One region of the Microbacterium sp. MMO-56 genome, then DNA from elsewhere that is predicted to be linked to it. Evidence: predicted binding sites of a transcription regulator. Region 1 holds the regulator's gene; each other region holds the start of a gene.
The links. The regulator HrcA, encoded in region 1, represses chaperone genes, less so after heat shock. The targets are predictions, from matches to a motif close to TTNGCACTCGNNNNNNNCGAGTGCNAA.
Positions count from the first base shown of each region.

Region 2: a site for HrcA is predicted at 1,988-2,014, ahead of WFI00_RS04590 (Hsp20/alpha crystallin family protein). Genes of this name have one in related genera too.
Region 3: a site for HrcA is predicted at 4,631-4,657, ahead of groES (co-chaperone GroES). Genes of this name have one in related genera too.

Region 1 is NZ_JBBCVW010000017.1:1,116-11,581, forward strand. It holds partial or broken gene WFI00_RS14110 (ExeM/NucH family extracellular endonuclease) at 1-1,606, opposite strand, end outside; gene lepA (translation elongation factor 4) at 1,841-3,685, shown strand; gene WFI00_RS14120 (DUF1990 family protein) at 3,704-4,354, shown strand; gene hemW (radical SAM family heme chaperone HemW) at 4,354-5,571, shown strand; gene hrcA (heat-inducible transcriptional repressor HrcA) at 5,690-6,727, shown strand; gene dnaJ (molecular chaperone DnaJ) at 6,779-7,891, shown strand; gene WFI00_RS14140 (16S rRNA (uracil(1498)-N(3))-methyltransferase) at 7,895-8,683, shown strand; gene WFI00_RS14145 (HIT domain-containing protein) at 8,745-9,092, shown strand; gene WFI00_RS14150 (PhoH family protein) at 9,154-10,185, shown strand; gene ybeY (rRNA maturation RNase YbeY) at 10,182-10,466, shown strand, end outside.
Region 2 is NZ_JBBCVW010000003.1:268,296-278,824, reverse strand. It holds gene WFI00_RS04600 (DUF2207 domain-containing protein) at 1-910, opposite strand, end outside; gene WFI00_RS04595 (MarR family winged helix-turn-helix transcriptional regulator) at 987-1,418, shown strand; gene WFI00_RS04590 (Hsp20/alpha crystallin family protein) at 1,472-1,927, opposite strand; gene WFI00_RS04585 (L-serine ammonia-lyase, iron-sulfur-dependent, subunit alpha) at 2,078-3,568, opposite strand; gene WFI00_RS04580 (alpha-amylase family protein) at 3,657-5,570, shown strand; gene WFI00_RS04575 (NAD(P)/FAD-dependent oxidoreductase) at 5,733-7,169, shown strand; gene WFI00_RS04570 (cupin domain-containing protein) at 7,166-7,519, shown strand; gene WFI00_RS04565 (Gfo/Idh/MocA family protein) at 7,527-8,657, opposite strand; gene WFI00_RS04560 (sugar phosphate isomerase/epimerase family protein) at 8,654-9,478, opposite strand; gene WFI00_RS04555 (SLC13 family permease) at 9,644-10,529, shown strand, end outside.
Region 3 is NZ_JBBCVW010000002.1:135,890-146,418, forward strand. It holds gene tsaE (tRNA (adenosine(37)-N6)-threonylcarbamoyltransferase complex ATPase subunit type 1 TsaE) at 1-437, shown strand, start outside; gene tsaB (tRNA (adenosine(37)-N6)-threonylcarbamoyltransferase complex dimerization subunit type 1 TsaB) at 484-1,164, shown strand; gene rimI (ribosomal protein S18-alanine N-acetyltransferase) at 1,161-1,655, shown strand; gene tsaD (tRNA (adenosine(37)-N6)-threonylcarbamoyltransferase complex transferase subunit TsaD) at 1,747-2,847, shown strand; gene WFI00_RS02355 (hypothetical protein) at 2,844-3,344, shown strand; gene WFI00_RS02360 (class I SAM-dependent methyltransferase) at 3,381-4,586, opposite strand; gene groES (co-chaperone GroES) at 4,755-5,051, shown strand; gene WFI00_RS02370 (acetylxylan esterase) at 5,178-6,146, shown strand; gene rarD (EamA family transporter RarD) at 6,247-7,179, shown strand; gene WFI00_RS02380 (ABC transporter substrate-binding protein) at 7,350-8,615, shown strand; gene WFI00_RS02385 (ABC transporter ATP-binding protein) at 9,048-9,785, opposite strand; gene WFI00_RS02390 (ABC transporter ATP-binding protein) at 9,782-10,529, opposite strand, start outside.

The DNA of each region.
Region 1 (10,466 bases):
GCACGCAGGACGGGTTCTCATCGCCGAGGGTCGTGAAGTAGTTGAGGACGTTGAACGAGGCGACCCGCACGTCGCCGCCGACGGCGTCGGGCGCCGCGGTCCGCGTGTCGGCGAAGACCACGCCGTCCGTCCCCGATCCGTCGCCCGGCAGGGGTGCGGTCGGGTTCAGCTTCCACGTGTCGTTGCGCCAGTCGAGGACGACGGGCTCGGTGAACGTCACCGAGGCTCCGACGATGACGGGCTCCGCGAGGGAGACGTACGCGGGGGTGAGCGCGCTATTCGCAGCGGACAGGTAGTTGATGCTCGTCCCATCGTCGAGCGTGACCGCTCGGGCCGCGTTGTCGGCGACGATCGCCGCCGACTCCTCGGAGCCGGGCCGTGCACCGTCAGTGGGCTGGCGCAGCGGCGCGTCGCCCGCGGCGAGGCCCACCTCGCCGTACTGGTTCGTGGCGTAGGTGTTCGTGACGGTGAACGAGCCCTGCGGCTGGAGGAGCATGGACTCGAGGGACTCGCGCTGCGCCGCATCGGCCGGCCACGTCACCAGGGCGGGCGCGGGGGCCGTCTGCGCGTCGATGTGCTGCGCCGCGCCGGGTGCGACGGTGATCTGCGTGAGACCGTGCCACTCGGACACCGTGCCCGTGACGCGCACGGTGTCGCCCGGCGCCACCTCGCCCGTGGCCCCCGGGGCGTAGACGAAGACGGCGTCGGACGCGGCGTGCGCGCCGAGGTCGAGCGCGCCGCCGGTCCCCGCGGTCTGGATCACGTACCCGTCGTACCCGCCCGTGGGGTAGTGCGCGGTGACCACGCCCTCGGTCGTGACGGTCTGCCCGACGAGGGCCGAGGCGTCGCCCGTCCCTTGGATCTCCGCGATCGTGGCCACGATCGGGTCCGTCGGATCCGTCGGATCGGTCGGGTCCGTTCCGAGCCCCGTCGGAGTCGGGGCGCCCACCGTGAAGTCGGCGGCGTTGTCGCCCGTGTTGGCGAAGGCTGCGGAGCGGGAGACGCTCGTCGCGTTGCTGGTGCCGGGCGCCGCGCCCGACCCGGCGAAGTGGGTCGCGCCGCCCCAGCCGACGAAGTCGACCACCTCGGGCAGATCGACGAGTGCCGTGGATCCGGAGAGCGCCGTCGTCGACGACACGAGCGCGACCTTGCCCTGCGAGCCGGAGAGCGGGATCGATCCCTCCACGTCCGCGGTGAACCGCGGCAGGGACGTGTCCGCGCCGGAGGCTTCGCCGATGAGGATCTGGCCTCCGCCCGGCACGATCACGCCGGTGAGCGCGGTCACCTGCCACGACCCGCCCGTCGCCGAGGCATACTGCACGCTGTAGCCGGAGAGATCGACCGGGGCGTCGGTGACATTCGCGAGCTCGATGAAGTCGCGGTCGTAGACCCCCTGCGCGTTCCCGCCGCCGCCGTAGACCTCCGAGATGACGACCGGAGCCGAGGGGGACACGGCGGCCTGTGCGGTCGCCGGGGCGAGCAGCACGCCCGCGACGACCGTCGAGAGCGTCGCGGCGATCGCCAGCGCTCGAGGCGTCCTTCGACGGGATCGACCCGGGACGGGGCGAGGGGACGGGGATGCCGGGGCGGGCTGCGCGAACGTCACGATGTCTCTCCGAGTGCCGGGCGAGCACGACAGGGGGGTTCGCGCAGAGGACGCCCGACGAATTGAGCATCATGGGTGACCACGGAGCCTGACAAGGCGCACATCGGTTAACTCTTTCTCATACGTCCGTCCACTGGCGTGTCTGCGCCGGACGGGTTATCGTTCGCGCGTCCGCGCGCCTGCGCAGGGTGTCCGCCGATCGCACCACCCGCGCGCCGGTAGACTTGCGGGAACATGTCCCCGCGCGCCCTGAAGCCTCTCGAGCCGTCTGCGACCCCTCCAGAGCTGATCCGCAATTTCTGCATCATCGCCCACATCGACCACGGCAAATCGACCTTGGCCGACCGCATGCTGCAGATCACCGGCGTCGTGTCCGACCGCGACATGCGGGCGCAGTACCTCGACCGGATGGACATCGAGCGCGAGCGCGGCATCACGATCAAGTCGCAGGCGGTGCGGATGCCGTGGGCCACCGATGCGGGCACCTTCGCCCTCAACATGATCGACACGCCCGGCCACGTCGACTTCACATACGAGGTCTCGCGCTCCCTCGCCGCCTGCGAGGGCGCGATCCTCCTCGTCGACGCCGCCCAGGGCATCGAGGCGCAGACCCTCGCGAACCTGTACCTCGCGCTCGAGAACGACCTGCAGATCATCCCGGTCCTCAACAAGATCGACCTGCCCGCCGCCGATCCCGAGAAGTACGCCGCCGAGCTCGCGAACCTCATCGGCGGCGACCCCGCCGACGTGCTGCGCGTCTCCGGCAAGACCGGCATGGGCGTCGAGGAGCTCCTCGACCGCATCGTCGAGCAGATCCCCGCGCCGGTGGGCGACCCGACGGCCCCCGCCCGCGCGATGATCTTCGACTCCGTCTACGACGCGTACCGCGGCGTGGTGACCTACGTCCGCATGGTGGACGGCAAGCTCGAGCCGCGCGAGCGCATCCAGATGATGTCGACGCGCGCGACGCACGAGCTGATCGAGATCGGCGTGTCGAGCCCCGAGCCGGTGCCCACCAAGGGCCTCGGCGTCGGCGAGGTCGGCTACCTCATCACCGGGGTGAAGGACGTGCGCCAGTCGAAGGTCGGCGACACGATCACGAACCAGCGCAAGCCCGCCACGGAGGCCCTCGCCGGCTACACCGACCCGAAGCCGATGGTGTTCTCGGGCATCTACCCGATCGACGGCAGCGACTACGCCGACCTGCGCGAAGCGCTCGACAAGCTGAAGCTCTCGGACGCCTCGCTGCAGTACGAGCCCGAGACCTCCGTGGCCCTCGGCTTCGGGTTCCGGTGCGGGTTCCTAGGGCTCCTGCACCTGGAGATCATCACCGAACGCCTCTCACGCGAGTTCGACCTCGACCTGATCACGACGGCGCCGTCCGTGACCTACGAGGTCACGACGGACACCGGCGAGCAGGTCGTCGTCACGAACCCGAGCGAGTACCCGGACGGCCGTGTGGCCTCGGTCTCCGAGCCCGTCGTCAAGGTCGGCATCCTGCTCCCGAAGGACTACGTCGGCACGGTCATGGAGCTCTGCCAGCAGCGTCGCGGCACGCTGCTCGGCATGGAGTACCTCTCCGAGGACCGCGTCGAGCTGCGCTACAACATGCCGCTCGGCGAGATCGTCTTCGACTTCTTCGATCAGCTGAAGTCGAAGACGCAGGGGTACGCCTCGCTCGACTACGAGCCCGCCGGCTCGCAGGAGGCCGACCTCGTGAAGGTCGACATCCTGCTGCAGGGCGAGAAGGTGGATGCGTTCTCCTCGATCGTCCACCGCGAGAAGGCCTACGCGTACGGCACTCTGATGACCGAGCGCCTGCGCAAGCTCATCCCGCGCCAGCAGTTCGAGGTGCCGATCCAGGCCGCCATCGGGGCGCGCATCATCGCCCGCGAGAACATCCGCGCGATCCGCAAGGACGTGCTCGCCAAGTGCTACGGCGGTGACATCACCCGCAAGCGCAAGCTCCTCGAGAAGCAGAAGGAGGGCAAGAAGCGCATGAAGATGGTGGGCCGCGTCGAGGTGCCGCAGGAGGCGTTCATCGCCGCCCTCTCCGGCGACGTCGAGACGAAGAAGTAGCTCGGTAGGCTGGTTGTCATGCGTCGTGGGAACTTCCAGGAGGGCACGGTCGACTACGCCGCGGTGGGAGCGACCAGCGCCCACGATCTGATGTCGTATCCGCCCGAGCAGAGCGTGCCCGCCGAGGCGTCCTGGCGCATCGGCAGCGGACAGGAGCGCTTCGAGACCTCCGCCGACGCCCTGCTGTCGTGGGCGGCGTTGCGCGGTGCGGGGCTCACGATCAGCGACGTGCGACCCGCCGCCGGCCCGATGTACTCGGGAGTCGGGTTCGATGCCGAGGGGATGCCCGTCGCGCCGAGCCGTCTGGAGGCCGACCAGCGCTTCGACGCGGACGGGACGCCCTACGTCGCCGCCGGCACGACCATCCGCGTCCACGGCCGGGTGAAGGGGATGAACGCCGACGGCGAGCTGCGCGTGATCTCCGCGACGGAGGAGCCGCGCCGGGTGGCGTTCGCCCTCGGCACCGTCGGCGGCTCGGTCGTCAGCGGCGAGGAGTCGTTCGCCGTCGAGTGGGCCGACACCGACGAGGTGCGTTTCGTGGTGCGCGCGTTCGACCGGCCGATCGCGCCGGCGTACCGCCTGCTGCCGCCGCTGCTGAAGCGTCGTCGCCGCGAGCTCTTCCAGGGCTACCTGCGCGCGGTCTCACCGATGTTCACGACGCCGTCCTGATGGGATCGGCTCTCCCGATCGGCGACCCCGCCCCACCGGACGGCGCGCTGCCCGACGACATCGTCGTCGACGCGGATCGCGACTTCGGCGTGTACCTGCACGTGCCGTTCTGCCGCGTGCGCTGCGGGTACTGCGACTTCAACACCTACACGTCGACCGAGCTGCGCGGCGCCCGCCAGGAGGACTACGCCGACGAGGTGCGACGGGAGATCGAGCTCTCGCGGCGCGTCCTGGCGGATGCCGGGCCGCTCCGCCCCGCCCGGACCGTGTTCTTCGGGGGTGGGACGCCGACCCTCCTTCCCTCCGGGCACCTCGGACGGATGCTGGCGGACGTGCGTGACGCCTTCGGGCTCGCGGCGGGGGCGGAGGTCACCGTCGAGGCGAACCCCGACACGGTCGACCCGGCGATGGCGCACGAGCTGGCGGCCGCCGGCGTCACGCGGATGTCCATCGGGATGCAGTCGGCCGTGCCGCACGTGCTCCGTGCGCTCGATCGGACGCACGACCCCGAGAACGTCGCCGTGGCGGTGGACGCCGCCCGTGCAGCGGGCCTCGACGTCAGCGTCGACCTGATCTACGGCGCGCCCGGCGAATCGCTCGCCGACTGGGAGACGTCGGTGCGGGCGGCGCTCGCGCTCGCGCCCGACCACATCTCCGCCTACGCGCTGATCGTCGAGGAGGGAACGCGCCTGGAGCGCGAGATCCGACGCGGCGAGGTGCCCGCGCCCGATGACGACCTGCAGGCCGACATGTACGACCTCGTCGACGAGCTCCTCGGGGCGGGCGGGTTCGCGTGGTACGAGGTGTCGAACTGGGCCACCGCGCCCGAGCACCGCTCGCGGCACAACCTCGCGTACTGGCGCGGGACCGACTGGTGGGGATACGGCCCGGGAGCGCACAGCCATGTGGACGGACTGCGGTGGTGGAACGTGAAGCATCCGGCCGCGTACGCGCAGCGCCTGGCGGCGGGGGAGTCCCCGGCCGCGGCGCGGGAGCGTCCGGACGCCGCGGCTCGACGTCTGGAGGACGTGCTGCTGCGCTCCCGGATCGCCGAGGGCCTCGCCGTGTCCGAGCTCGAAGGCGAGGGTCGCCACGCGGTGGCGGCGCTCATCGCCGACGGGCTGATCGACGGCTCCGCCGCCGTGCGCGGGCGGGTCGTGCTCACCCGGCGCGGCCGACTGCTCGCGGATGCCGTGGTGCGCGCTCTCACCGCCTGACCCCCGGAACCCCGCGCCGAGCGCACTCCGGCGTGCTCGACCGACGTGCGTCGCCGGGCCGCGGTAAGATTGGCACTCGACAGTGCGGAGTGCCAATGCTCCGGCGGGAGGAGGAACGATGGTCTCGGAACGCGGCCTGCAGGTCCTCCGCGCGATCGTGCAGGACTACGTCGACACGAACGAGCCCGTCGGGAGCAAGACGATCGTCGAGCGCCATCAGTTCGGCGTCTCCGCGGCCACCATCCGCAACGACATGGCGCTGCTGGAGGACGAAGAGCTGATCGCGGCCCCGCACACCTCGTCGGGTCGGGTGCCGACGGACAAGGGCTACCGGGTCTTCGTCGACCACCTGGCGGAGCTGCGTCCGCTCTCCAGCGCGCAGCGCTCGGCGATCTCGACGTTCCTCGCCGACCCCGTCGATCTCGACGACCTGCTCATGCGCACGGTGCGCGCGCTCACCCGGCTGACCGGGCAGGTCGCGATCGTCCAGTACCCGTCGTTCTCCCGGGCGCGCGTCTCGCACGTCGAGTTCGTCCATCTGGGGGGTACGCGCATCGTCGTCATCGTCGTGACGGACACGGGCCGGGTGTCGCAGCGGGTCGCCCTGCTGCAGACCGAGCTCGAGGACGCCGACGTCGCGGCGGTGCGCAGCGCCGTCGCCGCCCTCGTCACGGGCAAGCCCGTGGCCGCGGCCGCCCAGGCGATCGCCGAGCTGTCGGCCTCGCCCGCCGGATCCTCCCGGGTGGATGAGGCGGTCCGCACCGTGGCGCGGATCGTCGCGGAGGAGCTCGAGGACTTCCGCCAGGACAGACTCGTCATGGCCGGCAGTGCGACGCTCGCACGCCGGGAGGGCGACTTCCGCGGCAGCATCTCGCCGCTGCTGGAAGCGATCGAGGAGCAGGTGACCCTCCTGCGCCTCATGGGGGAGATGGTGGCCGACGATCAGGGGCTCGCCGCGAGCATCGGACGCGAGAACGCCTCGTTCGGGCTCGGCGAGGCCTCGGTGGTGACGGGTGACTACGACGGCGCCGGCAGCCGTGCGCGCGTCGGTCTGCTCGGCCCCACCCGCATGGACTACCCCACGAACCTCGCGGCGGTCCGCGCCGTCGCGCTCTACCTCAGCCGCCTGCTGGACGAGGACGACTCGTCCCGCTGAGCGGCACGCACGAAGACAACCACCGCGCCCGAGGGGCGCCGAAAGGCGATTGTGGCCGACCACTACGAAGTACTGGGTGTCGCGCGAGACGCGAGCCCGGACGAGATCAAGAAGGCGTACCGGCGGCTCGCGCGCGAGCTCCACCCCGATGTGAACCCCGGTGCGGAGGCATCCGAGCGCTTCAAGCTCGTCACGCACGCGTACGACGTGCTGTCCGACCCGGAGCAGCGTCAGCGCTACGATCTCGGGGGCGACGGCTCGCCCTTCGGCGGCGGTGCCGGGAACTTCGGCGGCTTCGGCGACATCTTCGAGACGTTCTTCGGCGGGGGCGGCGGCGGCCGCGCCGGACGACCGCGGTCCCGGCGCGAGCGCGGGCAGGATGCCCTGGTGCGCGTCACCCTGGACCTTCGCGACGTCGTCTTCGGCACGCACCGTGATCTCGACGTCGACACGGCGATCCTCTGCGAGACCTGCGAGGGATCGTGCTGCCAGCCGGGCACCCAGCCGGTCACCTGCGACATCTGCCACGGCTCCGGTCAGGTGCAGCGCACGGTGCGCAGCCTCCTCGGGAACGTGGTCACCTCGCAGCCGTGCGCGACGTGTCAGGGGTACGGCACGACGATCCCGTACCCGTGCGCGACGTGTCAGGGTCAGGGTCGTGTCCGCGCGCGCCGCACCGTGTCGGTCGACATCCCCGCCGGCGTCGAGACCGGCCTGCGTCTGCAGCTGCCCGGATCGGGCGAGGTCGGCCCCGCCGGGGGCCCGAACGGCGACCTGTACCTCGAGGTGACGGTGGCTCACGACGAGGTGTTCAGCCGCGACGGCGACGACCTGCTTGCGACGCTCGAGGTGTCGATGCCCGATGCCGTCCTCGGTACGCGCACCACGATCACCTCGCTCGACGGTGAGGTCGACCTCGAGGTCCGCGCGGGCGTCCAGTCCGGCGACGTGCTGACGATCAAGGGCCGCGGCATCACGCCGCTGCGCGGCGGAGCGCGGGGCGACCTGCGGGTCGGCGTGCAGGTCGTGACCCCGACGAAGCTGGATGCCCGCTCGCGCGCGCTCATCGAGGACTTCGCCAAGAAGACCAAGGCCCCCGGACCCCAGCTCGCGCAGTTCCACCAGGGACTGTTCTCGAAGCTGCGCGACCGCTTCCGGGGCTGACGCGTGGCGCTGCACTTCCTCGCGGAGGCGGACGCGAGCGTGTCGCGGCCGGGCGACGACAGGTTCACGCTCGCCGCGACGCTGGCGGATGCGCGCCCCGGCGACACCGTGACGCTGCGCGGCGCGGAGGCCCACCATGCCGTGGTCGTGCGGCGGGTGCGCGTCGGCGAGGCGGTCACGGTCGGCGACGGTCGCGGCGTCTGGGTGACCGGCACCGTGAGCGAGCCGATCGCACCGAAGCAGCTGTCCGTCCTCATCGACGGGCGCTCCGACGTCGCTCCGGCGTCGCCGCGACTCGTGCTCGCGCAGGCGCTCGCGAAGGGCGACCGCGACGAGCTCGCGGTGCAGGCGGCGACCGAGCTCGGCGCCGACGAGATCGTGCCGTGGCAGGCGTCGCGCAGCGTGTCGCGCTGGGACGCGGCCAAGGCACAGAAGGGCGTGGCGCGCTGGGGCGCGATCGTCCGCGAGGCGGCGAAGCAGGCGCACCGCGCCTGGGTGCCCGAGGTGGCAGAGCCGGCCACCACGGCGCAGCTCGCCGCCCGCCCGAACTCCCGCCTCCTGGTCCTCGAGCCGACGGCGGCGACGGCGTTGACCACGGTCGACGTGGATCCCGACGGCGCCGACGACCTCGTGCTCGTCGTCGGACCCGAGGGAGGCATCTCGTCCGACGAGCTCGACGCCTTCGTGGCCGCCGGTGCCACGCCGGTCCGACTCGGCGACACCGTCCTGCGCACCTCAACGGCGGGGCCGGCCGCGATCGCACTCCTGAACGCCCGACTCGCGCGCTGGTGAGCCTGGACGCCGCGTCGAGGGGGCCCCTCCTGCCGTCCGGGCCCGCGAATAGACTGGGTGTATGAGCGAACCGTCGATCTTCACCCGGATCTACCAGGGCGAGATCCCCTCCGAGATCATCGCCGAGACCGAGAACACGTTCGCGATCCGCGACATCGCGCCGAAGGCGCCCGTCCACCTGCTCGTGATCCCCAAGACGGCCGAGTACCGCAACGTCGTCGAGCTGGCGGCGGGGGACCCCGCGCTGCTGACCGAGATGATCGGGCTCGCGCGGTCGCTCGCGGCCGAGCACGCCGACGGCGACTTCCGCCTCGTCTTCAACACCGGCGCCGGTGCCGGTCAGACGGTCTTCCACGTGCACGCGCACGTGCTGGCCGGAGGGCTCACGGAGGGCGGCCTCGGTGAGTGAGGGATCCGGTCCCGGAGCCGACGGCGAGGTCGTCGAGCGCATCTACGCGGACGGGGTCGCGATGGTCCAGCTGCTCGGTCCGCAGGACCGGCTGCTCCGGGTGGTCGAGCGGGAGCACCCGCGCGTCCAGGTGCACGTCCGGGGCAACGAGATCACCCTGTCCGGCGAGGCGGCGGACGTGGCGCGCGCCCGCGCGCTCGTCGACGAGCTGATCGCCCTGTCGCGCACGGGTCAGGGGCTGGACCCCTCGGACGTCGTCTCCAGCGAGCGGATCCTCCGCGGCGAGACGGGCCAACGTCCCTCGGAGGTCCTCGGCGAGGCGATCCTGTCCTCGCGTGGCCGCGTGATCCGCCCGAAGACGCTGGGGCAGAAGTCGTACGTCGACGCCATCGACGAGAACACGATCACGTTCGGCATCGGCCCCGCCGGAACAGGCAAGACCTACCTCGCGATGGCCAAGGCGGTGCAGGCCCTCCAGCGCAAGGAGGTGAGCCGCATCATCCTCAGCCGGCCCGCGATCGAGGCGGGCGAGCGGCTCGGGTTCCTTCCGGGCACCCTCAGCGACAAGATCGATCCGTACCTGCGGCCGCTCTACGACGCGCTGAACGAGATGATGGATCCCGAGATCGTGCCGAAGCTGATCGCCTCGGGCACGATCGAGGTCGCGCCGCTGGCCTACATGCGAGGACGCACGCTGAACGACTCGTTCGTCGTCCTCGACGAGGCGCAGAACACGACTCCCGAGCAGATGAAGATGTTCCTCACGCGTCTGGGCTTCGGCACCCGCATGGTCGTCACAGGCGATATCACGCAGATCGACCTGCCCCAGGGCGCGTCGGGCCTCCGCCTCGTGACGCGCGTGCTGAAGGACATCGACGACATCTCGTTCAGCCACCTCACGAGCGACGACGTCGTGCGCCACACGCTCGTGGGCCGCATCGTCGACGCGTACACCGAGTACGACGAGCAGCGCCTGGCGTCGCGGCGCGAGCGCGACGAAGCATCCGAATTCGCCAACCGCGCGCAGCGCCGCGGCCAGTCCTCCCGTCCGGGCGGCCCCCGCGACCATCTCCCCAAGCGAGGAATGTCATGACGATCGAGATCACCAACGAGTCCGGCGTCGAGGTCGACGAGACGGTGCTGCTCCGGCTCACCGAGCACAACCTCGAGGAGCTCCACGTGAGCCCCGACGCCGACGTCGCGATCCTCCTCGTCGACGAGGGGGCGATGGAGGCGCTGCACGTCCAGTGGATGGACGAGCCCGGACCGACCGACGTGCTGAGCTTCCCGATGGACGAGCTGCGTCCGGGCACTCAGGAGCAGCCGACGCCCCCGGGGCTCCTCGGCGACATCGTCCTGTGCCCGCAGGTCGCG
Region 2 (10,529 bases), on a different contig from region 1:
CGGGCTCGTCCGCGAGGCCGCGCCGCCGGGCGCGGATCGCCAGCACGCCCGCACCGACGACGCCGAGTCCGGCAATCGCCTGCAGCCATCCGAACGGGGTGGCGAGGTAGGTCGAGTCGAACACCGTGAACGCGCCGGGGGCGAACCCGACCGCCATCGTCAGCGTCTCGTAGGGGGCCAGCGCACCGGACTGCGCCGTGATGACCACGCCGCCGCCGTCCTCGTCCGACGACGTGATCGAGGCGCACTCCGCCGTCGCCCCCTGCGCACCCTGGTAGCAGGACTCCCGCCCGGTCAGCGCGCCGGCCAGCTCCGCCGGCACGTGCAGGCGGGCGGTGACCGAGCCGAACGGCTGCGCCCAGTCCACGCCGTTGACATCCCAATAGAACTCCAGCCCAGTGTCGGGGAAGTCCCACGTCACGTTCTCGAGCGTGTACGTGATCACGTACGTCTGACTGCCGTGCACGTACCCGTCCGCGCGCGAGACGACGGAGAACTCGTCGTCGACGTCCTCGACCTCGGATGCCCGCGGCGCGCCGTTCTCATCGGTGACCGACACGAGCCGCGCGTGCAGGGGCTGGTCGTTGTACGTCGCCGGGATCGCGCGCCGGATGCCGCGGTTCTGATCCGTCTGCGGGAAGTCCGCGACGATCGTCTCGACCACCCGCAGCAGGCTCGAGCCGTCGTCGGCGCGGGAGAGCGTGTAGTCGGCGTCGAAGGAGTCGAAGCGGAAGTCGTCGACATCCGCCGGGCGCACGCTCAGCACCGACACGGCCGACGGAGCCGACCCCGCACCCTCACGCGCTCCCACGAGCGCCGGCGTCGCCGCCGCCCCCGTCAGCACCAGCGTCACGAGGAGGCCTCCGACGACGGCGGCCAGGGCGGTCAGGGGGCCACGCATCCGGCTCATGCCCCCACCCTAGGCTGTGGCGCCGGGGCCTCCGTGCGGGCGCCCCGCCGGGCTCGGCGCTACTACAGTGGACGCCATGACCGACCGCCGCCTCGCCATCGCCGCGTGGGAGAGCCTCTTCCGCGCGCAGCACGAGGTGCTCCGCGATATCAGCGGCGACTTCCACGACGACGACCTGTCCCAGGCCGAGTACGACGTGCTGCTGACGGTGACCCGCGGCGATGCCCGCAGCGCCCGGTTGCGCGACGTGACGGCGAACATGCTCATCAGCCAGCCGAGCGTGTCGCGCCTCGTCGATCGGATGGTCGCCCGGGGCCTTCTCACCAAGTGCCCCGACCCGCAGGACGGGCGTGGCGCGATCGTGCGCGCCACCGATGCCGGCGCCGCCGCCTTCCGCCGCGTCGCGACCACGCACGGCCGATCCATCGCGGATCGGATGTCGGCCCTCGACGAGGACGAGCTCGGCCAGCTCCAGGCGCTCACCGCGAAGCTCCGCCGGAACGGCTGAGCCGGACGCGCGACAGCCCCGATCCGATGCGGATCGGGGCTGTCGCGCGCGTGTCACTGCTCGACGGGCTGCGGCTCCTGCGAGCTCTCGTGAGCGCGGATGGTCGGGGCTCCCGCGTCGGAGACGACCTGCACCTTGCGGGGCTTGGCCTTCTCGCTCACCGGGATCGTGACCGTCAGCACACCGTTGCTGTAGGTCGCGGCGATCCCCTCGGTGTCGATCCCCTGGCCGAGGTTCAACTGGCGCAGGAAGCTCGCGGCCTCGCGTTCGCGGGTGATCCACTTCACTCCGTCACCCTCGGGGAGCGTGCGCTCGGCGCGGATCGTCAGCAGCTGGCCGTCCACGTCGATGTCGACCGACCCCGGGTCGATCCCCGGCAGGTCGGCACTGAGCACGTAGTGGTCGCCGTCGCGGTAGAGGTCCATCGGCATCCGGCGCGGGCCGCGACGCGTGTCGAGGAGACTCGACGCGAGGCGGTCGAGGTCACGGAACGGATCGTATGTGGCCATCGTTCTCTCCTTGTCTCTCGGATCTGAAACTTGAGTCACATGGACTCAACTAAGCTCAGATTAGCACTCGGGCATGGAGAGTGCCAACGGTTCTCGGACGGCGAACATCACCTCGCCGACTCCGCGCCTGCGGCGGGGAGAAGTCGCGCGTCAGCACTCGATGACGTTGACCGCGAGGCCGCCCTCACTCGTCTCCTTGTACTTGTGGGACATGTCGATGCCGGTCTGGCGCATCGTCTCGACGACGGCGTCGAGCGACACGAAGTGCTCGCCGTCGCCGCGCAGCGCGAGGCGTGCCGCCGTCACGGCGGTCGAGGCGGCGATGGCATTGCGCTCGATGCACGGGATCTGCACGAGACCGCCCACGGGATCGCACGTGAGCCCCAGGTGATGCTCCATCGCGATCTCCGCCGCGTTCTCGATCTGCCGGTTCGTCCCGCCCATGACGGCGGTGAGCCCCCCGGCCGCCATCGCGCACGCGGATCCGACCTCCGCCTGGCACCCGCCCTCGGCGCCGGAGATCGACGCGTTCGCCTTGAAGAGGGATCCGAGGGCGGCGGCGGTGAGGAGGAATCGCCGGATGCCACGGCGGCGGTTCGCCTCCGCGAGCACCGCCGCGTCGGCCCCCGCCGTCGACGCCGCGGTCGCGGTCGCCGGCGCGTGGAGACCCAGCAGCGCCGACCCGACGAGCTCGCCGTAGGGGGTGACCGCGGTCGCCGACCCGAGGCCGGAGTCGGCAAGGAAGCGCCACCAGTACATCGCGACGGCGGGGACGATGCCGGCCGCCCCGTTCGTGGGCGCGGTGACGACGCGGCCACCCGCGGCGTTCTCCTCGTTGACGGCGAGCGCGAAGGCGCCGAGCCACTCTCCGGGCAGCTCGCGGCCGCCGCTCGCCTCCGCCTCCTCGAGCTGGGCGCGGATGCGCCCCGCGCGACGCGTGACGTGGAGCGCGCCGGGCAGCACGCCCTCTGCGCCGAGGCCCGCGTCGACGCACGACGACATCGCGTCCCAGATCGCGTCGAGTCCCGCCGCGACCTCGCTCTCACCGCGCAGCGCCTCCTCGTTGCGCCGCGCCGCCTCGGCGATCGTCAGCCCCTGCTCGTCGCAGATCCCGAGGAGCTCGGCCGCGCTCCCGAAGGCGAGCGGGAACGCGGTCGCCTCGACCGCCGGCCCCTCGCCCTCCCGCCGGATGAAGCCGCCGCCGATCGAGTAGTAGGTCTCCGCGGCCCGCTCCGCACCGGACGCATCCCACGCCCGCAGCGTCATCGCGTTCGGGTGACCGGGGAGGCGGGTGCGCGGCAGGAAGGCGATGTCCGCGCGCTCGAACGGGACCGGGACGCGGCCCGCGAGCAGGAGCTCCGCGCCGTCCGGCCACGTCGTCCAGGCGCCGCGCACGAGGGCGGGGTCCACCGTCTCCGGCTGGTGGCCCTGCAGGCCGGCCACCACCGCGTCGGGCGTGCCGTGGCCGATTCCGGTCGCCCCGAGCGACCCGTACAGCTCGCACGTCACGCGGGTGATCCCGCCCTGCGGGGCCACCCGCTCGGCGAAGTCGCGCGCGGCGCGCAGCGGCCCCACGGTATGCGAGCTCGACGGTCCGACACCGATCGAGAACAGCTCGAACGCCGAGACGTAGGCACCCATTCTGCGAGCCTACGTCCGATGTCCGGAGTGCGCACCGCACCCGTCGCGGGGCCCGCCCCTAGGCTGTCTCCAGGCGGAAGGAGCCCCGATGACCGCGCTGACCTCCCTGGAGACGGACCGGACGGCGGCCCTGGCCGCCGCGGAAGCGGCGGGGCGGGTCGACGACGCCTTCCACCGGCGCTTCGACGCGCAGTTCCCCCGCCTGCACGGACTCTTCTCCCGCCTGTACGGCGAGCGCGCCGACGGGCAGGAGCAGCTGTCCCGCGCGGTCGCCGAGGCGTCGTCGGCGTGGAACGCGCGCCCGCTCGAGCTCAAGGCGCGGGACGCGCTCCGCGAGGCCGATCCGGAGTGGTTCCAGTCCGAGCGGATGCTCGGCGGCGTCTGCTACGTCGACCGCTTCGCGGGGAACCTCGCCGGCATCCGCGACCAGATCCCGTACTTCCGCGACCTGGGCCTCACCTACCTCCACCTGATGCCGCTGTTCGCGAGCCCCGGCGACCACGGCGCCGAGAACGACGGCGGCTATGCCGTGTCGAGCTACCGCGAGGTCGCCCCGAGCCTCGGCACGATGGCCCAGCTGACCGACCTCGCCGCGGACCTGCGCACCGCCGGGATCTCGCTCGTCGTCGACTTCATCTTCAATCACACCAGCAACGAGCACGAGTGGGCGCAGCGGGCGGTGGCCGGCGACCCGGAGTTCGCGGACTTCTACCTGATCTTCGACGACCGCGAGATGCCCGACGCGTACGAGCGCACGACGCGCGAGATCTTCCCCGACGACCACCGCGGATCCTTCGTCCAGCTGCCCTCGGTGGACGGCGCCCCGGGCCGGTGGATCTGGTCGACGTTCTACCACTACCAGTGGGACCTCAACTACGCGAACCCCGCGGTGTTCCGCGCAATGGCCGGAGAGATGCTCTTCCTCGCCAACCGCGGCGTGGAGGTGCTGCGGATGGATGCCGTCGCCTTCATCTGGAAGCGTCTGGGCACCTCCTGCGAGTCGCTACCCGAGGCGCATCTTCTGCTGCAGGCATTCAACGCGATCCTGGCGATGGCGGCGCCGGGCATGGTGTTCAAATCCGAGGCGATCGTCCACCCCGACGAGGTCGTCACCTACATCTCGCGCGAGGAATGCGAGCTGTCCTACAACCCGCTGCAGATGGCGCTGACGTGGGAGGCCCTCGCCACCCGCGACGGCCGGCTGCTGCAGGACGCCCTCGAGAACCGGCACGCCCTCCCGCCCGGCACCGCGTGGGTGAACTACGTGCGCAGCCACGACGACATCGGATGGACGTTCGCCGACGAGGACGCCGCGGCCCTCGGCATCGACGGCTACGCGCACCGCCAGTTCCTCAATCGTTTCTACACCGGGCGCCACGACGGAGGCTTCGCGCGCGGCGTGCCCTTCCAGGAGAACCCCGCGACGGGCGACGCCCGCGTCACCGGGACGACCGCGTCGCTGGCGGGGGTCGAGGCGGGCGATCCCGGCGGCGAGGACCGGATCGTGCTCGCCCACGCCCTGGCTCTCTCGACGGGGGGCATCCCACTGCTGTACCTGGGCGACGAGGTCGCGCAGCTCAACGACTACTCCTACGCCGACGATCCGCTGCGTCGCGGCGACACGCGCTGGGTGCACCGGGGCAACCGCCCCCGCGACCAGTACGCGCGACGCGACGATCTCGAGACTCCCGCGGGCCGGGTCTTCCGCCGACTGACGAAGCTGATCTCGGTGCGTCAGACGACGCCGGAGCTCGCGGGCAACGACCTCGTGGGATTCCGCACCCCGCACCGTTCGGTCGTCGGATATCAGCGGTCCGGCGAGACGACGCGCGTCCTGGCCCTCGCCAACGTCGGCGACGACCCGGTGCACATCGATCCGCTGACGCTGTCGGGCTTCGACCGCACCGCGTTCGACCTGGTCCACGACATCGACGTCGACCTCGACGTCGGCATCGTCCTCGCCCCGCACGGCTTCACCTGGCTGCGGGTCACGCCGCTCTGAGGCGATGCGCGCGGGGAGGCCCGGACGATCCGTCCGGCCATCCGTGACCGCGGGCTCGTTCGTCCGGCACTGACCCGCTTCCTTGCGCGAGGCGGGTGCGGACGTATTGAATGGCCGTCAGCCCACGTGGCGGTCCGCGCATCCAGACGGGAAGTGATACCGGTGGCATCCACCGTGTTCGAAAGACTCGCACCGGCGGCATCCGTCGTCGCGCACAGCCTCCAGACGACGGCGTCGGCGGTCTTCTGGACCGAGGATCTGCCCGCCTCGATGCGCCCGGACCGTCCGGCTCTGCAGGGCACCGTCCGCACCGACCTCGTGATCGTCGGCGCCGGCTACACGGGACTGTGGACCGCGCTCCTCGCGAAGCTGCGCGACCCGCATCGCCGGGTCGTCGTCGTGGAGGCGCAGCGGGTCGGATGGGCCGCCTCCGGCCGCAACGGCGGCTTCTGCGAGGCGAGCATCACGCACGGGCACGAGAACGGCGCATCACGCTGGCCGGACGAGATCCACACGCTGGAGCGGCTGGGGGTGCAGAACCTGGACGCGATCGAGCGCACCGTCACGGACCTCGGCCTCGACGTCCAGTTCGAACGGACCGGCATGATCGCGCCCGCTGTCGAGCCGCACCAGCTCGCCTGGCTCGACGATTGGCGGGCCGAGGCCGCGGGCGACCCCGACCTGGCCTACCTCGACGGCTCGGCGCTGCGCGCCGAGATCGATTCCCCGACCTACCTCGCCGGCATCTGGGAGAAGCGCACGTGCGCGCTCGTGCATCCTGCGCGCCTGTGCGCCGAGCTCGCCCGCGCGGCCGAGGAGCGGGGCGTCGAGATCTTCGAGCGATCCCTCGTGACCGGCATCGACGCCACCGGCGGCGGCGTGACGGTGACCACCCGCGGTGGCCGCGTCGAGGCCGAGCAGGCGGTGCTCGCGACGAACGTCTTCCCCTCGCTCCTCACGCGCAACCGGCTCATGACGGTCCCCGTCTACGACTACGTCCTCATGACCGAGCCGCTGACCGACGCCCAGTGGGATGCGGTGGGGTGGCGGGGCCGACAGGGCGTCGGCGACATGGCGAACCAGTTCCACTACTACCGTCCGACGCGCGACGGCCGGATCCTCTTCGGCGGGTACGACGCGCTCTACCACTACGGCCGGCGCGTCGACCCCCGGTACGAGAACCGCCCCGACGTGTGGGCGCGGCTCGCATCGCACTTCTTCACCACGTTCCCTCAGCTGGAAGGTCTGCGGTTCTCGCACCAGTGGGCTGGAGCGATCGACACGTCGACGCAGTTCACGGCGTTCTTCGGGACGGCCCGCGGCGGCCGCATCGCCTACGCGGCGGGCTTCACCGGTCTGGGCGTCGGATCGACGCGGTTCGCCGGCGACGTCATGCTCGACCTGCTCGCGGGGGAGGACACGGAGCGCACCCGACTCGAGATGGTGCGCAAGAGGCCTCTGCCCTTCCCGCCCGAACCGGCCGCGGCGCTCGGCATCGCCCTCACCCGCTGGTCGCTCGACCGGGCCGACCACAACGAAGGGAAGCGCAACATCATGCTGAAGACCCTCGACGCCCTCGGCCTCGGGTTCGACTCGTGAGCGTCGAGGCGCAGGAGCTCGACCCGGGCGCGGTCGTCTCGGCCCTCTCCGTGGCCGTGCCGCTGACCCCGGTGCCGGCCGACCTGATCATCGCGGGCGAGCCTCGGACCGGATCGGTCGACCTCGACGAGGACCTCGGTCTCGGCGTGTGGGAGATGACCGCGGGAGCCATGCGCGACGTGGAGATCGACGAGGTCTTCGTCGTGGTGGCGGGGACGGCCACCGTCGAGTTCGTCGCCCCCGCCCTCCCGAGCATCGACCTCGTGCCCGGCTCGGTCGTCCGGTTCGAGTCCGGCATGCGGACGGTCTGGACCGTCCACGAGACCCTGCGGAAGGTCTACCTCGTCTGAGCCGCCCTCAGCCGCGCGTCCGAGCGAAGGGGTCGAACCCGTCGGGCAGCAGCGGCACGGGCGCGACGGAGCTCTCGATCTCGAGGTACGCGCCCGTCGCTGCCGATTCCTGCGCCGAGAGCATGACGTCGAGCACGTGGTAGCCGAGCTCGCCGGTGGCCACGTGCGGCCGGTCCTCGGCGATCGCCCGCGCCATGTCGAGCACTCCGAGGCCCCGCCCGACCACGGCGCCCTCGCGCTCGATCTCGATCCACTCCTGCGACGTCTTCATGCCGTCACGGAGGACACCCAGCGGCTTCACGTACGCGATGCGCCCGTCGAACTGGTTCGGGTCGGGCAGGACCATCGTGCCCTCGGACCCGTGGATCTCTACCACGCCGTGACGCTCGAGCGCCGAGTCGAAGCTCAGCAGGTGCGTGCCGTGCTGGCCGCCCGCGAACGAGGTGAGCACCTGGACGGTGGAGGGGACCTCCACCGGGAAGGTCTCGCCCGCTCGGGGCCCCGTGTGGATCGTGCGCTCGAGGCGAGGACGCGAGCCGCGGGCCGCGACACCGGCGATCGGCCCCAGCAGGCTGACGAGAGCGGAGAAGTAGTACGGGCCCATGTCCAGGAGCGGACCGGCGCCCTCGGCGAACAGGAACGCCGGCTCCGGGTGCCACAGGTCGGGGCCCTGCGTCTGGAAGGCCGTCTGGACGAACAGCGGCTCGCCGATGACACCCGCCTGGATCGCCCGCTTCGCGGACTGGAACCCGGGGCCGAGCAGCGTGTCGGGGGCGGAGCCGATCCGCACGCCAGCGGCCTCCGCGTGGGCCAGCAGCGCCTTCGTCGAGGCGCGGTCGAGGCCGATCGGCTTCTCCGTCCACACGTGCTTGCCCGCGGCGACCGCCGCCTCGGAGACGGCGACGTGGACCGCGGGGATCGTGAGGTTGACCACCAGGTCGACGTCGGGGTTCGCGAGGACGTCCTCGGCGGTGCCCCACGCGGCGACGCCGTGCTCCTCCGCCTTGGCGCGGGCGCGCTCGGGCAGGAGGTCGCCGACCGCCGTGACGGTGACGTCGGGGAACGAGGTCAGGTTCTCCAGGTACGTCTGGCTGATGACGCCGGTACCGATGATGCCGATCCGCAGCGGCGCGGTCATGCGACGAACCCGCCGTCGACGAGGAAGGCGAGGCTCGCCGAGATGTCGTCGAAGACGTCGCCGGGCGCCTTGTCGTACTCGATCACGGCGAAGCGGATGCCCGTGCCCGCGGCGAGCGCCGCGGCGAGCGGCACGTCGGCGGTGCCGGCCGGGCGCTGGTCGAGGCTGTCCGATCCGAACGCCGGCGCGCCGGGCGCCCACGGGTTGGATGCCGGCACGACGCCGTCCTTGACGTGCACGGCGGTCAGCCGGTCGCCGAGGGCGGCGACGAGGGCGGGGACGTCCTGCCCTCCGGTGAGAGCCCAGAACAGGTCGAGCTCGAGCTGGACGCGCTCGTCGGTGAGCGCCACGAAGCGCTCGTACGCGCTCTGACCGTCGAAGGACGCGACGAACTCCTGGGCGTGGTTGTGGTATCCGACGGTGAGGCCGTAGGTCGCGGCGAGGTCGGCGGCGCGGTTCATCCGCTCGGCGATGTCGGCGACGCCGTCTTCGGTGAGCCACCGCTCGGGAGCCACGAACGGGTCGATGACGGTGGACATGCCGATCTGCGCGGCGGCTTCGAAGACGACCTCGGGAGCCGGGGTGGGGATCGAGCCGTCGGGGGTCCACAGCTCGTCGGTCAGCAGGGGCGCGTGGCCCGTGGGCGAGACCAACCCGCTCGCGTCCAGCGCGGCGCGGATCTCGGCGGGGCGGCGGACGAAGTCGAACGCCTCCACGTTGCGCAGGCCGATCGCGGCCAGCTTGTCCAGCGAGCCGGACATGTCTGCGGAGAAGTCCTTCGCCAGCGAATACAGCTGGACCGAGGCCTCGGGAAGGGTCATGGTGCACGTCCTCCGGGTACGTCGTCGTGGGGATGGCGCGGCAGCGGCGCCGTGTCCTCGACGATAGCGGACAAAACCTCCGAGTGGAAGTTTTTGTCTTTGGTCCGGCCGAGACGGCGGCGGGCATCTCGGCCCGATCCGTACACTCCACAGGCGGAGGGCACCATGAACGCAGACCTGATCGTCGTCCTCGTGCTGCTCGTCGCGAGCATCGCCATGTTCGCGGTCGGCAGGCCCCGCATGGACGTCGTCGCGGTGATGCTGATCGTGGCCCTGCCGCTCAGCGGCGTCCTCTCCCTCCCGGAGACCCTGGCGGGCTTCGCCGACCCCAACGTGATCCTCATCGCCGCGCTGTTCGTCGTGGGCGAGGGGCTCTCGCGCACGGGGGTCACGTATCGGCTCGGGGACTGGCTGGCGCGCACGGCCGGGGCGCACCTGGCACGGACGATCGTGCTCCTGATGCTCTGCGTCGCGCTCCTGGGCGCCGTGATGAGCTCGACGGGAGTGGTCGCCATCTTCATCCCCGTCGCGCTCAGCGTCGCCGCGCGGACGGGGGTGTCGCCGCGTCAGCTGCTCATGCCGCTCAGCGTCGCGGGACTCATCAGCGGCATGCTGACCCTCATCGCCACCACCCCGAACCTCGTCATCGACGCCGAGCTGACCGCGGCCGGCCACGACGGGTTCTCCTTCTTCGCGCCCACCCCTTTCGGCCTGGTCATCCTCGCGCTCGGCATCGGCTACATGCTCTTCGCCCAGCGCTTCCTCGTCGCACCGGGCGGCGAGGCGGGGACCGACCGCCGCCGGACGCTGTCGGCGCTGCTGTCGGACTACGGCGTCGGAGCGCGCGTCCACGGGTATCGCGTCGCCGCGGGTTCGGCGCTGATCGGCACGTCGCTCGGGCGCGTCCCCGTCCGCGCGGCGTCCCCGCTGCTGGTCGAGCGAGGCCGGCTCTGGCGCGCGTCGCGCCAGAGCGCCGCACCGGATGCGGTCCTCCGGCAGCGGGATCTGATCTACCTCGACCGGGAGCTCTCCGCGGCGGACCGCGACGGGC
Region 3 (10,529 bases), on a different contig from region 1:
CCTTCGGGGCGGCCCTGGCCGCCGGCGACCTGGTGGTGCTCACCGGTCCGCTGGGTGCGGGCAAGACGACCCTCACCCGCGGGATCGCCGCGGCCCTGAACGTGCGCGGGCCGGTGCAGAGCCCCACGTTCGTGATCGCCCGTACGCACCCCTCGCTCGCCGCCGGCCCCGCGCTGGTGCACGTCGACGCGTATCGCCTCGGGACCGACGGAGAGCTCGACGACCTCGACATCGACTTCGACCGCTCGGTGGTGGTCGCCGAATGGGCGGCGCCCTACGCCGCCGCGGTCGCCGACGTCTGGTGGGAGGTCGAGATCGACCGCGGCTGGTCCGGAACAGGGGTCGACACCGCGTGCGGCACCGCGGGCCACCACATCGCCGACATGGAGGACGCCGCTCCGCGCCGCGTCCGCATCTCGCGCCGCTCCCGCGGCTGAGCGGCCCCGGGGGCGCGCCGTGATCCGCGCCGACTACCCTGGAAGCGTGATCCTCGGCATCGACACCTCCCTCGCGACGACGGTCGCCGTCGTCGAGGACGACGGGGTGGTTCGCGCCGAGGCCTCCCACGACGACCCGCTCGGTCACGCCGAGATCATCGGCACGCTCCTGCAGACGGCGCTCGCGGACGCCTCCCACGGTCCGGTCGGAACGACCTCGCCCGCCCGCCCGGTCGAGATCACCGCGGTCGCCGCGGGGATGGGCCCGGGACCCTTCACCGGACTGCGGGTCGGGATCGCCGCCGCCCGGGCCTTCGCCCTCGGCCGCGGCGTGCCGGTGATCCCCGTGCCGAGTCACGACGCCGCCGCTCTCGCCATCCTCGTGGGCGCGGCGCTGGCGGACCCGTTCGCCGACCCCGCCCGTTTCGCCGTGGTCACCGACGCCCGGCGCCGCGAGTTCGCCTACTCCGTCTACGAGGGGCTCGACGACGACGGCATCCCGGTGCGCATCGCCGGCCCCGCGCTGACGCCGCGCGACGACATCGACTCCGCCCTCGCGGCGGCGGGTGCGCGCCGGTACGACGTGACGGCGATCTCCGCGGCGATGCTCGCGACCCTCGCGGGGCGGGCGCGCCTCGCGGGGCGCGAGCTCTCCGGCACCGAGCCGCTGTACCTGCGTGCGCCCGATGTCACCCTCCCCGCCGCGCGGAAGCGGGTGGGCACGTGAGCCTGCGCCCCGCGACCGTCGCCGACGTGCCCGCCATCATGGAGCTCGAGCGGGCGTCCTTCCCGTCGGACGCCTGGAGCGAGGCGATGATGCACGCGGAGGTCGCGTCGGCGCACGGCGGCTACCTCGTCGACGTCGAGACGGGACGCGTGGTCGGGTACGGGGGTGTCCGCGCGGTGCGCGGCAGCTCCGACGCCGACATCCAGACCATCGCGATGGCCGAGGCGTGGCGTGGCCGCGGGCGGGGGCGGGCGCTGCTGCGCGCGCTCGCCGACCTCGCGCGGGAGCGCGGGGCGCGGGAGCTCTTCCTCGAGGTGCGCGCCGACAACCCCGCCGCCGAGGCGCTGTACGCCTCGGAGGGTTTCGTCGAGATCGGTCGCCGCCCCCGGTACTACCAGCCCGACGACGTCGACGCGATCGTGATGACGCTCGACCTCGTGGCGTGGGCCGCCGCCCGGGACGACGGGCTCGATGCGGGGGTCTGCGCATGATCGTGTTCCGACAGCAGGCCGGATCGGCCGCCTGGCCCGCCGCCGGGGCCGACACCCGCGGTCCGGCCTGCCGATGTGACGGAGGACGCCGATGACGGTCGCCCAGACGCCGCGCGAACCCCTCGTGCTCGGCATCGAGACGAGCTGCGACGAGACCGGCATCGGGATCGTCCGCGGTCGGACCCTGCTCAGCAACACGATCGCCAGCTCGATGGACGAGCACGCCCGGTTCGGCGGCGTGGTCCCCGAGGTCGCGGCGCGCGCGCACCTCGAAGCGCTGCAGCCGGCGATCGAGGCGGCCGTCGTCGAGGCCGGCATCGAGCTGGCCGACCTCGACGCCGTCGCCGTGACCAGCGGGCCCGGTCTCGCCGGTGCGCTGATGGTCGGCGTCGGCGCCGCGAAGGCCCTCGCCGTCAGCCTCGGCACGCCCCTGTACGCGGTGAACCACCTCGTCGGCCACATCGCCGCCGATCTGCTCGCCGGCGACGAGGTGGACTACCCGACGGTCGCTCTCCTGGTGAGCGGCGGGCACACCTCGCTGCTGCTCGTGCGCGACCTGGTGTCGGACGTGCAGCTCCTGGGCGAGACGATGGACGATGCCGCCGGGGAGGCGTTCGACAAGATCGCCCGCATCCTCGGGCTTCCCTACCCGGGCGGGCCCGAGATCGACCGTGCCGCGGCGACGGGAGATCCGGACGCGATCCGCTTCCCCCGGGGTCTGTCGCGGGCGTCCGACATGGCGCAGCACCGCTTCGACTTCTCGTTCTCGGGGCTCAAGACCGCGGTCGCGCGCTGGGTCGAGCAGGCCGAGGCGGAGGGCCGCGATGTCTCCGTCCCCGACGTGGCGGCCTCGTTCCGCGAGGCCGTGGTCGACGTGCTCGTGACCAAGGCGCTGGATGCCTGCGCTCGCCATGACGTGCCGCGTCTCCTCCTCGGCGGCGGCGTGATCGCCAACCGGCGCCTGCGCGAGGTCGCCCTCGCCCGTGCCGAGGAGGCCGGCGTCGCCGTGCGGATCCCGCCGCTCAGCCTGTGCACCGACAACGGTGCGATGATCGCGGCTCTCGCCGCACAGCTGATCGTCAACGGGCACAGGCCCTCGACCCTCGCCTTCGGGGCGGACTCGACCCTGCCCGTCACCGAGATCCAGATCGCCGAACGATCCGCCGCCGACGTCGAGGAGGCATCGAGATGACGCCTCCGGACGCGCTGACCCCGTCCGACGCGCCCGGGCAGCCCGCGGCGTCGGCGCCCGCAGCCCCGCCCGCCCCGACATCCCCGGCCGGCCCGCGCGTCGACGTCCCGTCCGAGGACATCGCCGCCGCCGAGACGTCCGCCCTGCCGGGGGAGCACCGCGGCGGCTTCCGGCGCGAGATGACCGAGCCCGTGCCGATCACCGCGTCGGTGCGCACCGACGCCGAGTGGGCGGCGCCCCCTCCGGCCACGGCGGCACTGCCGCGCAGCGCGCCGTGGGCGCTGTTCTTCGGGCTCAGCGCGCTGGCGGTGTCGTTCGTCGTCGGCTGGGGCTTCCCGATCGGCCTCGTCGGCATCGGCTTCGCGATCGTCGCCCTGCGCCGCCCCTGGGAGTCGCGCCAGATGGCGGTCTGGGCGCTGTGCCTGTGCCTCGCCTCGCTCGTCTACAGCGCCGGCTGGCTGTGGTGGGCCTCGACCCAGGGGCCGCTGTTCGGCTGAGTCCGCGCGCCCCCGTCGCCGAGGACTCCGTCGGGTTCAGACCCGATCGGCGAGAAGGGTCAGGCGCCGGTCGCCGACGCGGGTGAGCAGGAGCGTCGCGGATGCCGATCCGCGCAGCTTCAGCGTCGCGCGGAGCTTCGCGGGATCGACGTCGACGCCGCGCTTCTTGATCTCCAGGGTGCCGATGCCGCGTTCGCGGAGCGCCCGCCCGAGCGCCTTCGGATCGTTGGGCAGTCGTTCGCGCACCCGGAAGCTCTGGACGAACGGGTGGGGCGACCCGTCCGGCAGCAGCGCGGGCGCGTCCGAGGTCAGGTAGGCGATCCGCGGGTCCAGCATCCCCGCGTCGATCGAGCGGGCGACCTCGCCGATCAGTCGCGCCCGGATGACCGCTCCCTCGGGCTCGTGGACGTACGGGCCGAGGTCGCGGATGTCCGCGTCGTCCGCATCCGCTGATCCGGTGAGCTCCGCGGCCGCCCCGCCGCGGATCACGAGCGCCGCGCGGCGGACCCCGGGCCGCGCGAGCCGCCCCGTCCAGACGACGAGCTCGATCGTCGACCCGTCGACGCTGATCCATTGGGCCTCGGCGTCGTCCGGGACGAGCGTCCGGTCGAAGGCCGGCCCCAGCTTGACGCCCGCGGGGTGCTGCGCGGCGCGCTCCCACACCCACTCGAGCGGCGGCGACCAGTCGCCGGCGCCCACGCGGGTCGTCTCGGTGTGCCCCGCGGTGCGACGGGCGGGATCGAGCCACACGCCCTCCACGTCGCCGAGGTCGACGTCCTGCGCGCGGGCGTGCAGGACGCGCGCCGTGTCACCGAAGGGCGCCAGGTTGTAGGCGGCGAGAGCGGCGGTCACCTCGTCGGCGTCGACGGCGAGGACGTCCAGGCCGATTCCGGCGAAGGCGAGGGCGTCTCCGCCGATGCCGCAGCCGAGATCGGCGAGCCGGGCGATGCCGGCGTCTCGGAAGCGCCCGGCGTGACGCGCCCCGACCTCGAGGCGGGTCGCCTGTTCGAGACCCGCCCGCGTGAAGAGCATCCGATCGGCGAAGACGCCGAACTTCTGCCGCGCGCGCGTGCGCAGCCGCGCCTGCCCGACGGCCGCGGACACGAGGTCGGGGGAGAGCCCGGCCGCGCGCAGGCGCGAGACGGCGGCGGCGACCTGGTCGGTGCCGTCGATCGTGCCGAGCTCGTCGACGAGTCGGAGTCCCTCCGGCGTGAGCAGGGCGGTGAGCTCAGCGAGGTCCATCCGTCCAGCCTAGGCACGTCGTGACCGGAGCGCGCGTCACGGAGTTGGCACTCGCGTTGCACGAGTGCCAACCGCGCTCTAGACTTGCGTTAGCACTCCACCCCGGTGGGTGCTAATCAGTCTTTACGTGTCAACGGCAGTACGCCCCACGCCAGAAAGAGGTACACCGTGTCGGTTTCCATCAAGCCGCTCGAGGACCGGATCGTCATTCAGCAGGTCGAGGCCGAGCAGGTCACGTCCAGCGGTCTGGTCATCCCGGACACCGCGAAGGAGAAGCCCCAGGAGGGCGAGGTCGTCGCGGTCGGCCCCGGCCGCATCGATGACAACGGCAACCGCGTTCCGCTCGACGTCGCCGTCGGCGACCGCGTGATCTACAGCAAGTACGGCGGCACCGAGGTCAAGTTCGGCGCCGACGAGTACCTCGTGCTCTCGGCCCGCGACGTGCTCGCGGTCGTCGTGCGCTGAGACGCCTCACGATCGAAGGGCCCGGATGCCACGGCATCCGGGCCCTTCGTCGTCTCTCCGGGCTTCGGGATGTTCTCCCGCCGCGCGCGGTCCGACCCGCCCGGCGACGCGCCCTAACATCGGATCATGCCTCGTTTCGACCTGCCCCTGTCCGAACTCGTCGACTTCCGTCCCCCGCTGTCGATCCCGGACGACTTCGACGATTTCTGGCAGCGCACGCTGCGTGACGCGCGCGCCGTCGGGGGCGAGCCGATCGTCACGCGGGTCGACGCGCCGCTCACGTCGGTCGAGGTCTACGACGTCACCTTCCCCGGGTTCGCGGGCGATCCGATCAAGGCCTGGTTCCTCGTCCCGGCGGGCACGTCAGGACGCCTGCCGACGGTGGTCGAGTTCAACGGGTACGGCGGCGGGCGCGGATTCCCCGAGGAGCGTCTCGGCTTCGCCTCGTGCGGGTACGCCTATCTGGTCATGGACACGCGCGGCCAGGGGTCGCACTGGGGCGGCGGTGGCGAGACGGCCGACCCGCACGGCACCGGTGCGTCGGTGTCGGGCTTCATGACGCGCGGAATCGACAGTCCCGACGACTACTACTACCGGCGCGTGTTCACCGATGCGGTGCGGGCCGTCGACGCGGTGCGACGGATGGACCGGGTCGACCCCGAGCGCGTCGCCGTGTGCGGCGGCAGCCAGGGCGGCGGCATCGCGCTCGCGGCCGCGGGGCTGTCGGATGGCCTGGTCGCCGCCATGCCGGACGTCCCGTTCCTGTGCTCCTTCGAGCGGGCGGTCGGGATGACCGACGCCGACCCCTACCAGGAGATCGTGCGCTACCTCGCCGTCCACCGCGGCCGCGAGGAGAGCGTCTTCCGCACGCTCTCGTACTTCGACGGCACCGCGATGGCGACGCGGGCGAGCGCCCCGGCGCTGTTCTCGGTCGCGCTGCTCGATCCCATCTGCTCTCCCTCGACGGTGTTCACGGCGTACAACCACTACGCCGTGGACGACAAGCAGATCGAGGTGTACCCCTTCAACCAGCACGAGGGCGGCCAGGGGTACCAGTGGCGCGCGCAGGTCGCGTTCCTCTCCGAGCGCGTCTGACACCCGGCTCCACGCGGTTGACCGGATTTCGCGCGGGATCGGCAGGATCGCATCCCCCGGACGTGTCCCGCAGTGTCAGGACCGTCCTAGGGTAGGACTCATGACAGGTGACACCGCGCGCAGGGAGGAGACCCTGGGCGGCGTGTACGCCTTCGTCGCCTACTTCCTGTGGGGCTTCATGCCCCTCTACTTCCTGACGCTCGCGCCGACCGGGCCGTGGGAGGTCGTGGCGTGGCGGATCCTGTTTTCGCTGGTGTTCTGCGCGCTGCTGCTGACCGTCACGCGCTCCTGGCCGAAGCTGTTCGCGATCCTCCGTAACCGCCGACTGGTCCTGTGGACCATCGCGGCCGGGGCGCTCATCTACGTCAACTGGCAGGTGTTCCTCATCTCCACGCTGACCGGGCACGTGATCGAGGGGAGCCTCGGCTACTTCATCAACCCGATCGTGACGGTGCTGCTGGGCGTGCTGGTGCTCGGGGAGAGACTGCGCCGGGCGCAGTGGGTCGCGATCGGGATCTCGGCGCTCGCCGTGGGCGTCATCATCGTGGGATACGGAGCCTTCCCCTGGATCGCCCTCACGCTGGCCGCCTCCTTCGGCACGTACGGTCTCGTCAAGAAGCAGATCGGTCCGAGCGTCGATGCCATCAGCGGTCTCACGCTCGAGTCGCTGTGGCTCGCCCCGATCGCCGTCGTCCAGCTCGTCGTCGTCGGGGCCACCACCGGCATCACCCTCGGGAACGCGGGGGCGGGGCACGCCGTCCTGCTGACCCTCGCCGGTGCGGTCACCGCCACTCCGCTCCTCTTCTTCGCCGCCGGTGCGCGGCGCGCGCCGTTGACGGTGATCGGGATGCTGCAGTTCGTCGCTCCGATCATGCAGTTCCTCACCGGCTGGTGGATCATGGGCGAGCCGATGCCGGTCGAGCGCTGGATCGGGTTCGGTCTCGTCTGGCTCGCGCTCGTGGTGCTGACAGTGGACTCCCTCGCCGCGGCCCGGCGCTCGCGCGGGGCATCCGACGTCACCGACCTCGTCTGACGGGACGCCCGGGCGCCGCGATCCGCGGTCCCGCACCGTTATCGCACCGTGACTTTTCTGTTTCACACCGTTAACGCATTGCAACATTCGCGAGACGCCCCGCCGACTAGGTTTGACGCACTGGGTGGGCCTCCCGAGGTCTCCCGTGTTCATTCACAGCAAGGAGCAACATGAGCGTCTTCACACGTTCGCGCGCGGGCAAGGTGATCGGCGCCATCGCCGTGACCGCCGCCAGCGCCGTCATCCTCGCCGGCTGCGCCGGAGGCGGAACCTCGGCCGAGCCCAGCGGTAGCAAGGCTCCTGCCGAGGACCTCACCCTCAAGATCGGCAGCGTGCTGCCCCAGACCGGCAGCCTGGCCTTCCTCGGCCCGCCCGAGGAGGCGGGAGTCCTGCTCGCCGTCAACGAGGTCAACGAGGCCAAGAAGGGCCTGACGATCGACTTCACCCCCGGGGACTCCGGCGACGCCGACAACAAGGCGTTCGAGACGACCGTTCCCAAGCTCCAGAGCGCGGGCGTCTCCGCGATGATCGGCGCCGCGGCGTCCGGCGTCACGAAGCTCTTCCTCGACAGCAACGTCTCGGCGGGCATCATCACCTTCTCGCCGGCCAACACGTCTCCCGACTTCACGACCTGGGACGACAAGGGGCTGTACTTCCGCACCGCTCCCAGCGACCTGCTGCAGGGCGAGGTCCTGGGCAACCTGATCGCGGAGGACGGCCACAAGAACATCGGCATCATCTACCAGAACGACGCCTACGGCACCGGTCTCGAGGGCGTCATCAAGAAGGTGTTCGAATCCACCGGCGGCAAGGTCGTGGCCGAGGCGTCGTACAACGACGGCGACAGCTCCTTCGACGCGCAGGTCGCCACGATCGCGGCGGCCAAGCCCGACGCGGTCGTGCTCGTCACGTTCGACCAGTTCGCGACGATCGCGCCGCTGCTGGTGAACGCGGGGCTCCCGGCCAAGGACTTCTACCTCGTCGACGGAAACCTCAAGCAGTGGGGCACGGATGTGTCGGTCTCGCTCGAGGGTGCGAAGGGCACCACGCCCGGACCGGTGCTCGAGGATGACTTCAAGGAGCGCCTGAACACGGCGTGGACCGCGGCGGGCAACACCGCGCTCGAGGACTACTCCTACGCGGCCGAGTCGTACGATGCCGTCGTCCTGCTCGCCCTCGCCTCGATGGCTGCCGGCTCCACCACGGGTGCCGACATCGCCGCGAAGCTCCAGGAGGTCTCCGGCGGTTCGGGAGACGGCGAGAAGTGCACCTCCTTCTCGGCCTGCGCCGACATCATCCTCGCGGGTGGTGTGCCGGACTACGACGGATACTCCGGCCCCGTCACGTTCGACGAGAACGGCGACCCGACCGAGGCGTCGATCGGGATCTTCCAGTACGGTCCCGACAACATGCACACCCGCATCGAGACTCGCTGAGTCCCGACGCACCCGACGGGCCCCGGAGCGATCCGGGGCCCGTCCGCGTTCCCGCCCCCCGCGCCCGCCCGCCCGCCCCCCCGCCCGCGGCCGCCCGCCACATCCGCCGAGTGTCCACGACGCGCGGGAGGGGGAGCTCCCCAGGCGGCGCGTCGTGGACACTCGCCAGGGCTCGTCCTCCTGCGTGCGGCCGTCGGGGCCGTCCCGCCCCCCGTACGCGAGCGCGTTCCGCGCCGCGCCGCTCCGCGCGGCCCACGGCCGCCGAGTGTCCACGACGCGCGGGGCGCGGCTCTATGCCCGCAGCGTGTCGTGGACACTCGCCGTGATGGGAAACCCACGCGCGGACGCGTGGGAGCGGGCGCGGACGCGCGGGAGGGGGGCGCGGACGCGCGGAGACGGGCGCGGGCGGGCGGGAGCGGGCGGGCCCGCGCGTCAGGCGGCCTCGTCGGTTCCCAGCGTGCCGAGGTAGAGGCCGATCACCTGCGGGTCGTTGAGCAGCTCACGGCCCGTGCCCTGATGGGCGTCGCGCCCCTGGTCGAGGACGTAGCCGCGGTCGCAGATCTGCAGGCAGCGGCGGGCGTTCTGCTCGACCATGATCGTCGTGACGCCGGCCTTGTTGATGTCGGAGACGCGGATGAACGCGTCGTCCTGACGGACCGGCGACAGGCCCGCGGAAGGCTCGTCGAGCAGGAGCACCGAGGGGTCCATCATGAGCGCGCGGCTCATGGCGACCATCTGGCGCTCGCCGCCGGAGAGCGATCCCGCGCGCTGCTTCAGCCGCTTGCCGAGCTCGGCGAAGATGCCGGTCACGAACTCGAGGCGCTCCGCGTAGATCCGGGGGTTCTGATACAGCCCCATCTGCAGGTTCTCCTCGATCGACAGCGAGGGGAAGACATTGTTCGTCTGCGGCACGAAAGCGACGCCGCGCTGGACGAGCTTGTCGGCCTTGAGGCCGACGATCGACTCGCCGTTGACCGTGATGTCGCCGCCGCGCACCTTGACCAGGCCGAAGATCGACTTCAGCAGGGTCGACTTGCCGGCGCCGTTCGGTCCGATGATGCCGATCAGCTCGCCCTTGCGTGCGACGAGGTTGGCGCCGTTGATGATGTTGATGCCCGGAAGGTATCCCGCGGTGAGGTCGGCGACCTCGACGACGATCTCGTCGCTCACTTGTTCTCCTCCTCGGCCTCGGCGACCGCTGCCGCCTCGTCTTCCTTGATCTCCTCGAGCAGCTCCTGCGCCGAGGCGTCGAGCTCACCGGCCACGCGTCCGGTCACGACGCCCAGGTCGACGTCCTGGTGGCTGCCCAGGTAGGCGTCGATGACGGCCTTGTCCTCCATGACGGTGTCGGGCGGGCCCTCCGCGACGACTTTGCCCTCCGCCATCACGACGACCCAGTCGGCGATGTGGCGCACCATGTGCATGTCGTGCTCGACGAAGAGCACGGTGACGCCGAGGTCCTTGAGATCCAGGATGTGATCGAGCAGCGACTGGGTCAGCGCTGGGTTGACGCCAGCCATCGGCTCGTCGAGCATGACGAGACTCGGATCGCTCATGAGCGCGCGCGCCATCTCGAGGAGCTTGCGCTGACCGCCCGACAGCGACGCGGCGAAGTCCTTCTCCTTGGCGTCGAGCTTGAACCGCGCGAGCAGCCCGCGCGCCTTCTCCTCGTTGGCGCTCTCCTGCCCCTTCCACAGCTTCGGCACGAAGGCCTTCCAGAAGTGCTCGCCCTTCTGGTTCGGGGCGCCGAGCTTCATGTTCTCGAGCACGGTGAGCAGCGACAGCGCCTTGGTGAGCTGGAACGTGCGCACCTGGCCCATGCGGGCGACCTTGAACGCCGGGATGCCCGCGAGGTTCGTGCCGTCGTACGACCACGTGCCCGAGTTGGGCTTGTCGAAGCCGCACAGCAGGTTG